3 regions of the Peribacillus sp. NPDC058075 genome follow, and region 1 is predicted to be linked to each of the others. Evidence: riboswitches for the same ligand, from Rfam matches in the RefSeq annotation. Region 1 holds a riboswitch; each other region holds the start of a gene.
The links. A riboswitch is a leader RNA that binds a small molecule or an ion and turns the genes downstream of it on or off. The one in region 1 is predicted to bind cyclic di-AMP.
Positions count from the first base shown of each region.

Region 2: it holds a riboswitch for cyclic di-AMP, as region 1 does, so the genes downstream of both, ACFVS1_RS21080 (TrkH family potassium uptake protein) here and ACFVS1_RS00750 (APC family permease) in region 1, are expected to answer to the same signal.
Region 3: it holds a riboswitch for cyclic di-AMP, as region 1 does, so the genes downstream of both, ACFVS1_RS26285 (cation:dicarboxylate symporter family transporter) here and ACFVS1_RS00750 (APC family permease) in region 1, are expected to answer to the same signal.

Region 1 covers NZ_JBHVSL010000001.1:144,334-149,328, reverse strand. The annotation lists gene ACFVS1_RS00760 (glucose 1-dehydrogenase) at 1-555, opposite strand, end outside; gene ACFVS1_RS00755 (RhaT/GlcU family sugar-proton symporter) at 571-1,425, opposite strand; gene ACFVS1_RS00750 (APC family permease) at 1,802-3,628, opposite strand; cyclic di-AMP (ydaO/yuaA leader) riboswitch at 3,768-3,911, opposite strand; gene ACFVS1_RS00745 (GtrA family protein) at 4,269-4,724, opposite strand; gene ACFVS1_RS00740 (glycosyltransferase family 2 protein) at 4,684-4,995, opposite strand, start outside.
Region 2 covers NZ_JBHVSL010000003.1:59,391-64,385, reverse strand. The annotation lists gene ACFVS1_RS21090 (STAS domain-containing protein) at 1-768, shown strand, start outside; gene ACFVS1_RS21085 (potassium channel family protein) at 910-1,566, opposite strand; gene ACFVS1_RS21080 (TrkH family potassium uptake protein) at 1,590-2,927, opposite strand; cyclic di-AMP (ydaO/yuaA leader) riboswitch at 3,096-3,238, opposite strand; gene ACFVS1_RS21075 (hypothetical protein) at 3,570-3,761, shown strand; gene ACFVS1_RS21070 (MFS transporter) at 4,117-4,995, shown strand, end outside.
Region 3 covers NZ_JBHVSL010000011.1:7,150-12,144, forward strand. The annotation lists gene ACFVS1_RS26275 (hypothetical protein) at 1-238, shown strand, start outside; gene ACFVS1_RS26280 (efflux RND transporter periplasmic adaptor subunit) at 253-1,512, shown strand; cyclic di-AMP (ydaO/yuaA leader) riboswitch at 1,713-1,860, shown strand; gene ACFVS1_RS26285 (cation:dicarboxylate symporter family transporter) at 2,033-3,292, shown strand; gene ACFVS1_RS26290 (class I SAM-dependent methyltransferase) at 3,724-3,909, opposite strand; gene ACFVS1_RS26295 (hypothetical protein) at 4,208-4,990, shown strand.

The DNA of each region.
Region 1 (4,995 bases):
GCTGTTCACACGGATCCCTTTTGGTGCATATTCAAGAGCCAGGGTTTCCGTAAGCAGCTTCACCCCGCCCTTGCTTGCCGCATAGTGAACGAATAAAGGCCAGGGTATCATCTCATGTACACTGGACATATTTATAACATTCCCTTTAATGTCGTTCTCGACAAAATACTTGATAGCTTCACGGCAGCCTAAGAAATTCCCCGTTAAGTTGGTATTGATTACCCGATTCCAGTCGCTTAACGGCATCTCGTGAGACGGTACAGGATTTTCAATTCCTGCATTATTGATGAATATATCAAGTTTCCCGAAATTCTTTATCGCTGATTGAACAAGGTTAATCATATCTTCTTCAACGGTGACATCGCCTTTTACGGCAATAGCTTCCCCGCCATTTGTTTTGATTTCCTCCATTACACTTTCCGCTTCCTCTGATTTAGTGCGATAATTAACCACGACCTTTGACTTTTCCCTAGCAAAGCGAATGGCCATCGCTTTTCCTAAACCAGTGGATGAACCGGTTATAACAACGACCTTACCTTCTAAATCTGTATACATATAATCACCCTCCAATTAACTTTTTGCCATTCCGAGCATAATCCCAGCAATGATGATCAAAATAATTCCGATTATGATTCCAATTAGTTGGCGCTTCGTTTTCTTTTCACGTAAAATGATGATCCCGCCAAGAGTTGAGATGACAATGCCCATTTGCGAAAGGGAAAAACTAGTGGCTACTCCCACACGAGGCTGGGATATGAATAAAAACATGTTCCCTGCAGCCCATATCAATCCTGGAATGATATTGCGAATCGTATATTTGTTAAACGGTTTATGTTTAAAAGTCAATAACAGACCGCCAATCACCATCCCTATCGCTTGAGGGAACAACGCTGACCACCCATCAACATCAAAAAGACGGGCCACGACCACATAAACCAAATAACCGAATGTCGAGATAAGCAGAATAACAATTCCTTTCTTCAAGTTTCCCGATTTGCCCTCTTTTGATTCTTTATCCTCCAAGGAGGTCAAGACAATTCCTATAATAATGAAGACTAATGCCAAGACGCCTAAAATGATTGCTTTCATTGTAGACCATTCTTTAAAAACAATGACCCCGAATAAAGTCGTTGAAATGAGCTGCATTCCAGTGGATATCGGCATTGTTTTGGATACTCCCATTAAATCAATGCTCTTAAGCTGATTAGCTTGTCCAACGGCCCAAAACAACCCAGAAACAACTCCGACTCCAAACACCAGCAGTGACAACTTAATATCGGCAAAAATATAAACACCTATTGAAAAAATCAAGGCGCCAATCGTTGTACCTAGTGTTTGACTATATGGCCCACCCCCTAGTTTCACATTAAATAAAACGATGCTTCCCCAAAATATTGCCGGCAAGAGAGCTAATAAAATATCCATTTTCAACCCCCATATATGTAAGTTCAAAACTAAGCTAAAATTCCTTATGTCTTCTTTTTAATATGTTCGCATTATTTGAAATGACCCTTGGTAATTTTATGAAGTGTTTTTTGCAAACATAGTGTTCAACATAAAAAGGGCTTCCGATGCTGATTCATATCGGGAGCGTTAGTTGGAGTAAATACAGCAGTACTGCTGTCTAGGTCATAAAAAAAGCAAACCTTATGTAGGTTTGCTCAGTTTGCAGACAAAAGAAGTTCGATCTAAAATAAAAAGAAAGCGAGTGCCTGAAGTGAAAACTACGTCCAAATTTGTAGAAGCAAAGAAACTGTAGACAAACCTTATGCAGGTTTATCTACAGTTTTAGATATGGAACTTATTTCTTCAAATGATATGGCACTGTCGTAACAACCACATTTCTTTTATAAAGTAAGTAAGCGCGGATCAGTAAACTTGATTGGTTATGAAGTATATTGTGCCAGCCCTTCTTCGGAATGAATTGGGGAATGACCACCGTAACTTTATAATTGGATTCACTAGCCTTATGTTCAACAGTGTCCACAAATTTAGTTAGTGGCTGAATGATACTTCTGTAATAAGAATTCAGTGTAACGAGTCTGACATCTGGCTGCCATTTTTCCCACTTTTCTTCGAATTTTTTTTCGTCTTCTCTTTCAAAAGCGACATAAACGGCAATGACCTGTTGTGCAGATAGAGATTTTGCATAATTTAAAGAGTTCTCAACCACATGGGTTATACCTGCCACAGGTACAATAATGATATTTCCTTCAATCGGTAAGATCGGCTCACATGTTGTAATCCTTAGTTGGTCACCAACTGCTTCATAATGCTTTTTAATTCGATGAAAAATTAAAATGATGATAGGTAAAAAAATCAAAACAGGCCAAACCTGTGTAAATTTGGTTAAAAAGAATATCATCGTGACGGTAAAGCTAATTATGGCACCAATTGAATTAATGGTTAATTTCATCATCCAGCCTTTTGGCTTTTCGCGGACCCATTTAACAATCATGCCAGTCTGGGACAACGTAAATGGAATGAATACCCCTACCGCATAAAGCGGAATGAGATTTTCTGTATGTCCTTCAAATGCGACTATCAAGATGATGGATGCAAGTCCCAGTATGATGATTCCATTGGAATACCCTAATCGGTCCCCTCTGATCGTAAACGCCCTTGGTATGAATTTATCCTTCGCCAGATTTACTGCAAGCAGAGGGAAAGCCGAATAGCCAGTATTGGCCGCAAGTATCAAGATCAATGCAGTCGTACCTTGAATGAAGAAATACATGAAATTCCGTCCAAAGATTTCTTCAGCGATCTGGGAGACGACCGTTACCTCTGCGCTTGGAACGATGCTTAAATAATAGGCTAAGAATACGATTCCCGAAAATAATACAGCTAGCAATGAACCCATCGCTATTAACGTTTTCGCAGCATTATTCGGGGCTGGATCTTTAAAGTTCGGGATTGCATTGGAAATTGCTTCTACGCCTGTCAATGCGGAGCTTCCTGATGCAAATGCTCTTAGCAGGATGAATAAACTGATGCCCGCTACCGGAGTCCCGAGTGACGTGTGCAATTCCGGTGAAACTCCCCCCGTCAAAATCTTGTAAATTCCAACACCAATCAAGATGAACAAAGCTAAAACGAATAGGTACACGGGATAAGCCAAAACAGAGGCCGACTCCGTAACCCCCCGAAGATTCAGGATTGTAAGTAGAATGACGAAAATGATGGCTATGACGACATTATATGAATGCAGGCCGGGAAAAGCGGACGTGATGGCATCCGTACCTGCAGAAACACTTACAGCTACCGTTAATATATAATCCACCAATAAGGATCCTCCAGCTATCAACCCTGGATTGACTCCTAAATTGTTTTTTGAAACCACATAGGCCCCCCCGCCATGCGGATAAGCGAAAATGATTTGTCTATAGGACAAAATCAATGCCGCTAACAGGATCAATACTCCGATCGCGATAGGGATGGAATACCAAAATGCTGCAGCACCGACCGTGATCAGGACAATCAATATTTGCTCCGGTCCATATGCAACCGAAGACAAAGCATCAGAAGATAATATCGCCAAAGCCTTTGTTTTGTTAAGCTTTTGTTCACCAAGTGCATTGGATTTTAAAGGTCTCCCAATCAAGAACCTCTTTATAGAAGATAACATCAAGCATTCACCACCATAGTTAATTTATAAGTTTATGTTGCCCAGCTGCAGCAAAAAAACGAAACGAAACACAAAAATGCCTACAAGTCATAGCTAAATAGACCTGTAGACATCAATTTTTTTGTCTAACAAGCTCCACCTTCCTTCTCATATAACGCTTACGAGGTTAGCTGTCGGATTCGGACCTAAGAGTAGCCCTACCTTTTAAAGGATTCACCCCTTGGATTGTAAACAACCCCAATAACGGGTCCCCCGCACCATAAGGTTTAAGCGATTTAGAAATATGAAACTGTTGATTATCATACTCCCGTGAAATGGAAAAGTAAATGAAAATTTTGCTCAAAAATAGAAAAATTCTTTGTTCGTGAGGTTTTGTTTTTGACGTATATAACATAAGTCCTGCAATGACATGATTCGAAGGTCGGAAAGGAGGTAAGTAAACGTCTAATAAAGAAATAATGCAGGAGTCTGAACATCCGAAAAGGTAAAAAAATCAGCCTCATGGAGAAGGCGAAGGCGATGAAAGAAATTAACCAGATCTGCCCCAGCTCGGATCGTCATAAAAAGGGGAAACTTATTAAATATCAAGTTCCGCCTTACTATCCTTCCGATAGGGGCACTCTTCCACTGATTCACCTAATTAGTTCCTTCCTTCTTGAATTGGTCTCAAATTGCCTTTTTTAAAGACAAAATATTTCTGGCCAATATAGTTAAGCAAGGTATAAAAGATTGTTCCTATGAGAACAGCCAAATTTTGTTGTATGGATAAATGAACGGATCCTTCCAGAGATTCTGCAATAGCTTGGCCTATAGAATACGCTGCGGAATAACAAATCAGGATGACGCAAAAGAAACGGGCAACTCCTCGCCCCCATTCTATATCGCTTTTAAAGGTAAAAGTCCTGTTCAAAAGAAAACTCGTTATAGCACCCGTACCATTGCCGAAAAAGGTGGAGACCCAGTAAGATAATTCAAGGACATTCATAAGAAAAAGCATGATGGAAAGTCCAACCGCTGTATTGACTATTCCAACCAATAAAAAGCGGATGAAGGAGTTAGTGTGTTTTAGATAGTTTTTCAATACTGTTCCGTTCATTGTCCAGTTGCTCCCGTTTTTTTAAATCGAGCGGATTAAATAGATCAAGATCAACAATATATTTAGGCCGGCGTTTGGATTCATTATAGATTTTACCGATATATTCCCCAATCAAGCCGACAGCAATCAGCTGCAGTCCGCCAATCAACCAAATGGAGGTGATTAATGAGGTCCAACCAGTTTCAGTCTGTCCATAAAACTTTAACCATAAAAAGTAAGACCCAAAAAGTAAGCTAATGAAAAAGGAAAGACATCCTAGCCATAAGACAAT
Region 2 (4,995 bases), on a different contig from region 1:
TACGCAACATTGAATAAAAACGATAAGGCGGGGGTTTACAGCTCACACGATCCCAATGTGATTAAAAAACTTAAGCAGCAAAATAATGAATTCCATTTACGATTCTTTCAGGTCTTTGATATAGAGGAGAGGGCATTCTTTGAGCTGCTTGGTGAGTGGATTGAAGATATCGGTCAAGATGAGCAGCATTTAAAAACACCCATCTATTTTATATTGAGGGAGTTTTTTCGAACGCAAGAGCAATACATGGATTATATTGACCGGTTTGTGGGATTGCATGGAGATAAATATACGCAGGCCGAAATAAATTCTTGGTATCGGATAGTGGTTAAGGTGTTTAGCGAAGTGATGGAAAAATTTACGGAAGCGAATCATAGGTATGCTAATAAAATCATGAAAGCCCAACAGGCAACCATCGATGAATTGAGCACGCCCATCATTTCCCTTAAAGATAACACGGCGTTACTTCCCCTGATAGGTGATATTGACACGGCGAGGGGCATGTCCTTGCTTGAAAACACACTACAAAAGTGCGCTGAAAAAAATGTCACCAGGCTTTTCATTGACCTCTCGGGCGTTCATGCAATAGATAGTGCATCCGCCCACCAGCTGTCACAATTGATTGAATCCTTACATTTGATTGGAATTCAAACAACCCTTTCAGGACTTCGGCCGGAAATAGCCATGACTGCCGTTAAGCTTCAACTGCCTTTTGATAAAGTGACGATAAAGTCCACTCTTGCCCAAGCGATCAGTACGATAAAATAATACATACATATCCTGGGCATGGGGATGCTCGTTATAAATTTCATCGAGAAGACCGCCATATGGCGGTCTTCTCGCATATATAGGTGATGCTGCATTCAAAATAGGTGCCGGCTCCATGAAGCAAGAGCAGGAACCTGCCGGTTATTCAATATTGGCAAAGACGGGTAGATCTTCTTTATTGCCGACCACTAAAAGCATATCTTTTTCATGGATATCCTGATCCGGTGAGGGTGCTATGATAATTTCTCCATTACTCACGATAGCAATGACGCTGATATTATATTTTGCACGCAAATCTAGCTCCCTGAGACTTTTTCCCTTCATGCTCAAGGGGAGGATGATTTCCTCGATATTGTATTCTTTAGAGAGCTCTATATAGTTCAGCATGTTAGGGGAAAGGAGCTGATTCGCGACCCGTTCCCCCATATCCCTCTCAGGATAGATGACCCAGTCGGCACCGACTTTAGTGAGCACCTGACCGTGATTTTTATTAAGGGCTTTGGCAATGACCTTTTCGACCCCAAGCTCTTTTAAAAGCAAGGTAGTTAAAATGCTCGATTGCATGTCATTTCCGATGGCTACGATGACACAATCGAAATTACGGATTCCGATTGACTTCAATGTCTCTTCTTCAGTCGTATCCGCCATGACCGCATGGGTAACGCTAAGTTCTGCATTCTCGACTCTTTCCTCGTTGACATCAATCCCCAATACCTCTTGGCCGGCCGTATATAATCTATGGGCCACACTGGTTCCGAATCTGCCTAAGCCGATCACGGCATATTGTCGTTTTCCCATCTTTTACACTCCTTCATTTACGATTAACCAATCATGATTTTCCCTTTTGGACGGCGGAACGGATCTGGTTTGCGCCTCATGGCGATAGCAAAGGCCAAAGTCAAAGGACCCACCCGGCCTGCAAACATCGTGAAAATGATGAGCATCCGGCCAACCGGTGATAATTCCGGGGTCAAACCCATTGAAAGTCCCACGGTGGCGAATGCTGAAGTGGCTTCAAACAAAATCATCAAGAAATCAGTTCCGCTTTCAGTGATGGTCAACAGAATGGAGATCATTGAAACCATGGATACGCCAATGAATGTAACGGATAATGCTTTAAAGATCGTCTCACTCACAATGCGGTGCCGGAATAATACCACATCACCCTTTCCTTTAATCTGTGACCAAACCGTTCCAACAAGCGTTGCTAATGTAGTCGTTTTAATCCCGCCGCCAGTCGATCCAGGTGAAGCCCCGACGAACATCAGAAAAATGATGAGCAGTAATGTTGGCTGAGTTAAATCAGGGATATTCAGCGTATTGGAGCCTGCCGTCCTTGGTGATACCGATTGAAATATTGATGACAGCGTTTTACCCATGAGAGATAAAGGCTGCAATGTCTTGGCATTGTCGAACTCGAATAAGAAGATTAAAATTGCACCGGCAATCGTAAGGGTCAAGCTAGTCGCCAGAACAATCTTCGTATGTACGGATAAACGATGGGTGTCACGATATTCGTATAGTTCATTCATCACGATAAAACCTATTCCGCCAAACGTGATGAGGAAGGCGACGGTAAGGGTTACGAATGGATCAGATACATAAGGAGTCAAACTCCTGAATTCCCCCATTAAATCAAAGCCGGCATTATTGAAATTCGATATGGAATGAAATACCCCGTAATAGATTGCTTTGCCGATAGGCATGTCAAAAGAAAAGCGAATCGATAAAATAAGGGCGCCAATGCCCTCAATGATGGCTGTGAAAATTAAAAGCCGCTTCACTAATCTGACTACACCTGCCATGGATAGATTATTTAAGGATTCCTGCAAGAGTAACCTGCCTTTTAAAGAAATCTTTTTGCCTAAAAGGAAAAAGAAAAACGTCGCAAATGACATGAACCCTAAGCCGCCTATCTGAATCAGTGTTAAGAAGACCAACTCACCAAAAGTGGTGAAGGTCGATCCAGTATCCACTACGACCAGCCCTGTTACACAAGTAGCGGAGGTTGCGGTGAATAAAGCATCAAGAAAAGAAAGCCCATTCCCACTTTCAGTAGAAACCGGCAGGGTCAATAAATAGGACCCGATAAGTATCAGGATGGCAAACCCGAGTACAAGTATTTTTGGAGGATCCAACAAATTTTTTGCTTTTATCAAATTGATCATCCCTACCTAAAAAAATTGTGTAAAACTGTATGATATTTTAATTATCAATCTGCTTTCAGAATCTTTTTAAAGGCATAATAAAAAGACCGGCGAAAACATCGAGCAGTTATTTTGCCACAAAAAGCGTGAAAAAAAAACTCCCGAAATAGGCGGTCTTATGACCTCCTTCGCTTTAGCCGACGAAGTTAGCTGACGGGTAGGATGGCGAAAGAGCTGATCTCATCCCTTCTGCAAGGCAGAATTAACCCCAATTGATTGGGTCCTCCGTACTCAATTCCATTGAGTTTAGGCCGAAATGCATTAAATTGATAAACGTATTCTACTCCCATTATTTAGTAGTTGTAAACCCCTAAATCGTAAAAAAATATTTCTTTAACAAGACTGAAAATTTACGTTTCATTTACATTTAAAAAACGTATTGACAAATATTAGTTAGCACATTATGATAGGTTCGATTAATCCGATTATGATAACCACCATCGATGTACTTTAATCACTACTTTCAAGCAGAACACGCTATTGTTAATCAAAATTTGTAATAGATATATTATGTTTCTTTTGTAAACCATAATGAAAAAAGCATGGCATTCGTATTTAAAGGTTCAATACATTTTATTAAAAAGGCGGGCAATTATGGAGAAGACGTTCAATAGATATGTTATTAATGCTACAGGCAAGGGTGGCCAGACATATTTAACACAATGCCAGGATAAAGATGCACTTAGGAAATGGATAGCCGAGCATGAGGATCAAATCATCATGAATGAGTTAAGGATAACGGATAAGAAAAAGAATCCGTTTTTAAAATTGTTTTCCCTAAGGTAAATCAACTGAAATCCCAACATCATTAGCGGTATTCAATTATAAAATCCCTGTGTTCTATCCGGGAACGCTGAGCGAAAAATCCATATCTTGTTTTGCTTTTAAACTCATTTATTTTGAATGAGTTTTTTTGCTTTATTTACATTATAAAACCATTGATGTTAAAATTTAGTAAATAAGATATAGGCGTAAAGAGGAGAAAAGTAAATGAAATGACCACTTTCCAAAAGAACCTCGAAAGCAGCCGAAAATAGTTGGGGATGTATGGTGACGCATGGGGTGGCACCGCGAATTGACCTCGTCCCGAGACGCATTGCTTGGAACGGGTTTTTTATTGTTCGGTCATGGGGGAGAAGCGATGACATTTAGAAATACATTAGTATCCTGGAAATACCCATCCATTCTATTGTGCGGAATGGGTATCTCCAACTTCGGTTCTTGGGTTTATTTCATTGCCCTTAATTTAATCGTTCTGGATATGACTGATTCAGCCTTGGCAGTAGCTGGACTTTATATCGTTAAACCGATGGCTGCCCTATTTACGAATGTGTGGGCAGGCAGCGTGATCGACCGGATAAATAAGCGGAATCTGATGGTGGCACTTGACCTATTTCGCACGGTATTCATAGCCTTGCTGCCATTGACTTCTTCTATTTGGGTCATCTATTCCCTTGTCTTCGTGATCAATATGGCAGGGGCCATATTCTTAACAACATCAAGGTCATATATTACAAAATTAATTCCCGTTGAACAGAGGAAACGATTTAACTCATTACGAAGCTTAATGGATTCTGGAGCTTTTTTGATTGGACCGGCGCTAGCGGGGATCCTTTTCTTGATTGGTACGCCCATTTTGGCGATTTATATTAACGCGGCTGCCTTATTGTTATCCGGTATCATCACTCTATTCATGCCTAATCTTGAAAAGGATCATCCCCTTGAACAATCCAGTCACTACCTGTCCTGGACCATCATGAAAAAGGATTGGGGCATCGTCCTGGACTTCAGCCGGAAATCTTCCTATATCATGCTCATTTATTTCTTATTCAGCTGCATGGTGGTAATGGAAACGGCGATCGATTCCCAAGAAGCCGCGTTTGCCAAGGCTGAGCTCCTTTTGTCGGACAGCGATTACGGATTCCTCGTAAGCATCGCCGGGGCAGGCATCATTGTGGGTGCCATAGTCAATGCCGTATTCATCAGTAAAGTGCAAATCTCGCACCTGATTGGTCTTGGA
Region 3 (4,995 bases), on a different contig from region 1:
CAATCCTTTTGCATTGGGGATCATCAGTCAGTATTTTCTCAGAAGTGATTATTTCATTCACTTTTTCAGCGAAATAACCATTTTTCAATTTCTTATTATTGCTCTGCAATATTTTTATTTAAAGGAGTTTTCAGAACGAAATAATTATTTGGTCCTTTTAATGATTGTTCTATTCTATCTGGCCACATGGTTTGTTAAAGCCTTTTTAGCATACATCCAAGTAGGCGTATTTGTATAAGGCGGGTGAAATGAATGAGGGGGAAATGGAAAATTGCAGCGGTCTCCATTGCGTCGATAGTCTTAATAACCGTTAACTTATACCTTATTGAAAAAAAAGAAAGCAAAGTGGAACGAACTGTTTTCGTTGAAAACTGGACAAAGGTAAAAAAAGATACAATTACGGATACTATTCAAACAAATGGGGTAATTAAACCTGTAGAAGTGTATGATATCTATTTTGATACCAAGAAAAATGATTTTAAGAAATTCCTTGTTAAAGAAGGCGATGCGATTACGGCCGGCTCTTCGTTGTTTGAGTATACGACGACCGAACTTGATGCTCTTAAAGCGAACTTGGAAGCGGAGAAAACAGCAGCTGAGGGAGAAATTGCAGGGATTGAGGAATACATAGGGAAGTTGAGTTCTTATCAATGGACCCTGACCAGTAATCCTGAAAAAGCAGCCATTGATGAATCGGTGGAAAAAAACTTGAAAATTGATATAACAACAAGTTCGGCAGATCTTATTAAAAGTAACATTGAGCAAGAAATGTACAAGCAGGAACTGGAAGAAAACAGCTTGAATGAAAAAGTGAAAATGCTTGACGCTAAAATAAGTTCAATTGAGGGGCAGTCCAGTGCGGTAGTGTCGACGAGTGAGGCTGATGGTGTAGTTAAAAATATCAATAAAAACCTGGATAATCCCATTATATCCATTGTTTCGACAAATATGGCAATTGAAGGGGATTTCTCTGAAGAGGAAATGAAAAAGGCTGAAGTGGGCATGACTATAAAAGCAAGTTCCTCTGATTCAAAAAAGGCATTGAAAGGGACGATAGGCCGCATCCATTCCTATCCCGCTGAAGAGCCGTCATTAAAAAAAGATAACAGATTTCCATTTCAGGCACTAATCGAATCGGAAGGTGAAGAAACGGAAGCTTTGTTGGTGGGAACCAAAGTGAATCTTACTGTAATAACCAATGAGAAAGCCGGTGTACCCTCCATTCCTATTGAGGCGGTACAATACCATAAACATCCTTATATTTACAAATTGACTAAAAATGGCTATGTGGATAAACATTACATTACAAAAGGGCTTAAGGCTGAAGGGATGCAAGAAATCATAAAGGGACCGTCGGTGGGGGACGTCATCCTAATGGAGCCGAATGTGGCGAAGAACCATTCTTATTTCATTACCCCAATTCAATTTGAAAAAGTGAAAGCAGCAACTTATAAAAAATTCACCTCTCGGGAAAAAGTAAGATATCTGTTGCTTGGCATGTTGGAAAAATAACCGCTTCTTACATCAAGAGAGGTGATGTCAAATAATTGTTAATTATATATCAATATAACTTATATGAGTAAAAATCGGGGAGAGTAATTATAGATACAATAGCCTTTAATGCAGAATATTCAGACATTTTTAAAGATTTTTTCTTGAACTGATGATAATAAATATTTACAGATTATCATTTTTAGTATAATATTTTATTATAAGTTAACTCGCTTAATCTTATTCCAAGAACGGGGGACCCATTTTTGTGGATTTTATCCGCTAGGGGTGAATTCAGAAATGAAAGGGCATTTGTGTTTCCAATTCCTAACCCGACAGCTAACCTCGTCAGCGTCTTTAAGGGAACATGTGTGAATATTCACGCCAATAAGAAATCGACACATGAAGTGTCTTTTTTTTCGGCGTAAAGACAGAGTTTTTCAAAAAAAGAAAAATTACTTTCTTTTATTAGTATCTTGTTTCCCTTACCGAGACAAAAATGTTTTTGCATCAAAGACTTTATGGAAGGTGAGGAAAGTAAATGAAGAAATTCAAATTAAGTTTAGCTAGCCAAATTTTCATTGGTTTAATTCTAGGGATTATCGTTGGTGCCATTTTTTATGGTAGTGAGACGGCCCAAAACTTTTTACAGCCATTCGGGGACATTTTCCTACGAATGATTAAAATGATTGTTGTGCCGATCATCGTATCCAGCCTTATCGTTGCAGTTGCCGGTGTAGGTGACTTGAAAGCGGTAGGTAAACTAGGTGCTAAATCATTATCATACTTTGTTGTCGTAACTATGATAGCGATTGCTGTTGGTTTAATTTCAGCGAATATCATCCAGCCTGGTGCTGGTGTGAATATGAATAACCTGGAACAAACTGATATCTCCACATATGTTGATACAGCAGAAACTAAGCAGCATGAATCGTTCGTAGATACACTTGTACACATCGTGCCATCCAATCCAGTAAAAGCCATGGTAGAAGGCGATATGCTAGCGATCATTTTCTTCTCCGTGTTGTTTGGACTAAGTATTGCGGCCATCGGTGAAAAAGGTAAACCGGTATTCCGTTTCTTCCAAGGTGTAGCTGAAGGAATGTTCTACCTGACTAACATGGTCATGAAATTCGCTCCTATCGGTGTATTTGCATTAATCGGTGTGACGATCTCCAAGTTCGGTTTGGAATCTTTAATTCCGTTAGGAAAGTTAGCGCTTTCTGTTTACGGAACGATGATTTTCTTTGTAATTGTCATCCTTGGTCTTATTGCGAAATTTGTAGGATTTAATATCTTTACATTGATTAAACTTCTAAAAGAAGAATTGATTCTTGCTTTCTCTACTGCAAGTTCTGAAGCGGTTCTTCCGAGAATCATGGAAAAAATGGAGAAAGCGGGATGTCCGAAGCATATTGCTACATTTGTTATCCCGACTGGATACTCTTTTAACCTTGATGGTTCAACATTATACCAAGCGTTAGCGGCTATCTTCATCGCTCAAATGTACGGCATTGATTTAAGCATGTATGAGCAAATTACGCTGATGCTAGTGTTAATGATCACTTCCAAGGGGATTGCTGGTGTACCAGGTGTATCTTTCGTAGTTCTTTTAGCGACATTGGGAACTGTCGGTATTCCTATTGAAGGTCTAGCATTTATTGCAGGTATCGACCGTATTCTTGATATGGGACGTACAGTAGTAAACGTTATCGGTAATTCACTTGCGGCTATCGTTATCTCTAAATGGGAAGGTCAATTCAACCCTCCTTCCAAAAAAGAACTAGAACAAGTTTCTTAATACAAAAAATCCAGAGTGAAATGTCACTCTGGATTTTTTTTGAATGAAAAAGCTCTTCCTTATTTTTTGACGATCCAAAAGCGGCAAGCGGAAGAGAAAGCGTTGACATCATGGAATGATTCACTTCGATAAATGCTTTCGATGACTGTAAACCTTGCTTCCTCCAGGCACACAAGTACTTCAAGTTAGTTGGGATATGGAGGTAAGTATCTTCTTGAAGCGTCTTTCCGGATATGATAATATCCCCAAATTCATAAAGCCTCTCATCTTGTTTACCAACACACCAAATCATTTCCTCTTGTTCCCAGAAGTTCAGGTGATTTTCGTTTTTATCACGTCATGTGTTGTGAAAATGAAGAGTCTTTCAGGTTTTAACATACGGTTGATTTCTTTTAAAGCCAATGTGCGGTTTTATCGCTGGGGAATTTGCATTAAACCATTAAAAGCAAAAATTGCTTTATTGAATGATGAGCCGTTGAAAGGGAGGTTTGTTGCATCCCTATTTTTTCGGCTTCATTAAGCATGGCTGGTGTTAGGTCGATTCCCGTTGGATTTTGGAATCCCTTTTTATATAGAGCGAAGGTGGTTCTTCCTGTACCGCATCCGATATCAAGGATTGCATCTTCCCGATTTAAATATTTTTATAATGCATATTTCTCTGATTGCCACAGACCTAATCTTTTAGTTGCATCAGCATTTTATCCATGATTTATCCTCCAAATCTTCATTCTTCCTATAATATGGATATTTCGAGGTTGTCGAGTGTGTTCCTTAACATGTGGGTTAATATGGAGTACTGTTGCGCATTATTCACAAGGTCCCTGCTAATGATTAATGGAGGGTATATAACTTACGTGAAAACCCAAAAGTTTGGTAAAATAACATTATTGATAAGAGCTCGGAGGGGGTCAGGTTATGAAGAATGATAGCAACGATATCTTATATATGCATATGCAGGCTTCCGAACGGTTTGTCCTTTTTAATGGACTCAATTTTCGTGAATTCGTCTATTCGTTGCCATATACGTTGGATTCCATCTTATTATTGAAACATGAATTCAATGGCGGGGAATACAATTTGAATGTCCTGCTAGAGAGTGCTTCATCTGAAGATATCGCAAAGCTCGTTAAAGAAAATGTCCGGGCATATGGAGATTTCTGTTGGATCGATTTTGAAGAAAGAGAAGGGTTGGATGAATTGGATGGAAGGGAAATAGCGGAACTATTATATTTAGGGCACGCAAAAACTCATCTGGATCCTCCATTTTTCCGTAAATTGAATAATCAATTTGTGTACCTTGCCCAGGATGATGGCTGGTTCAATAAAATTTATTTTCGTTCTCTTTCGACATATTATATGATGTTAGGAAGCCTCATTCCGCTAAAGCTGGAGCTTTTAAAAGTAGAGAGGAATTGGCTTGGAATCAGAAAGAAAAGAGAGCTGACGGCGATTCCGGCAGAAATCATTTCTTCCTTGGCTCATATCCTGGCAGAGGGGCTCGTTTTTTCCTTTCGGCATGTTAAGTATACAAGAACGAAAATTGAGATACCGGCATGGGTCGTAGGGGATTATTTAAACATGGATGAAATGCATGATGACTTTTCAGATAGAGATATTAGGGAGCCGGATGCCTTTATCATCTTTAATCGAAAAGAAAAGGTATGGGAAAGCGTTATTAAAAATACATCATTCTCCTGATTAAC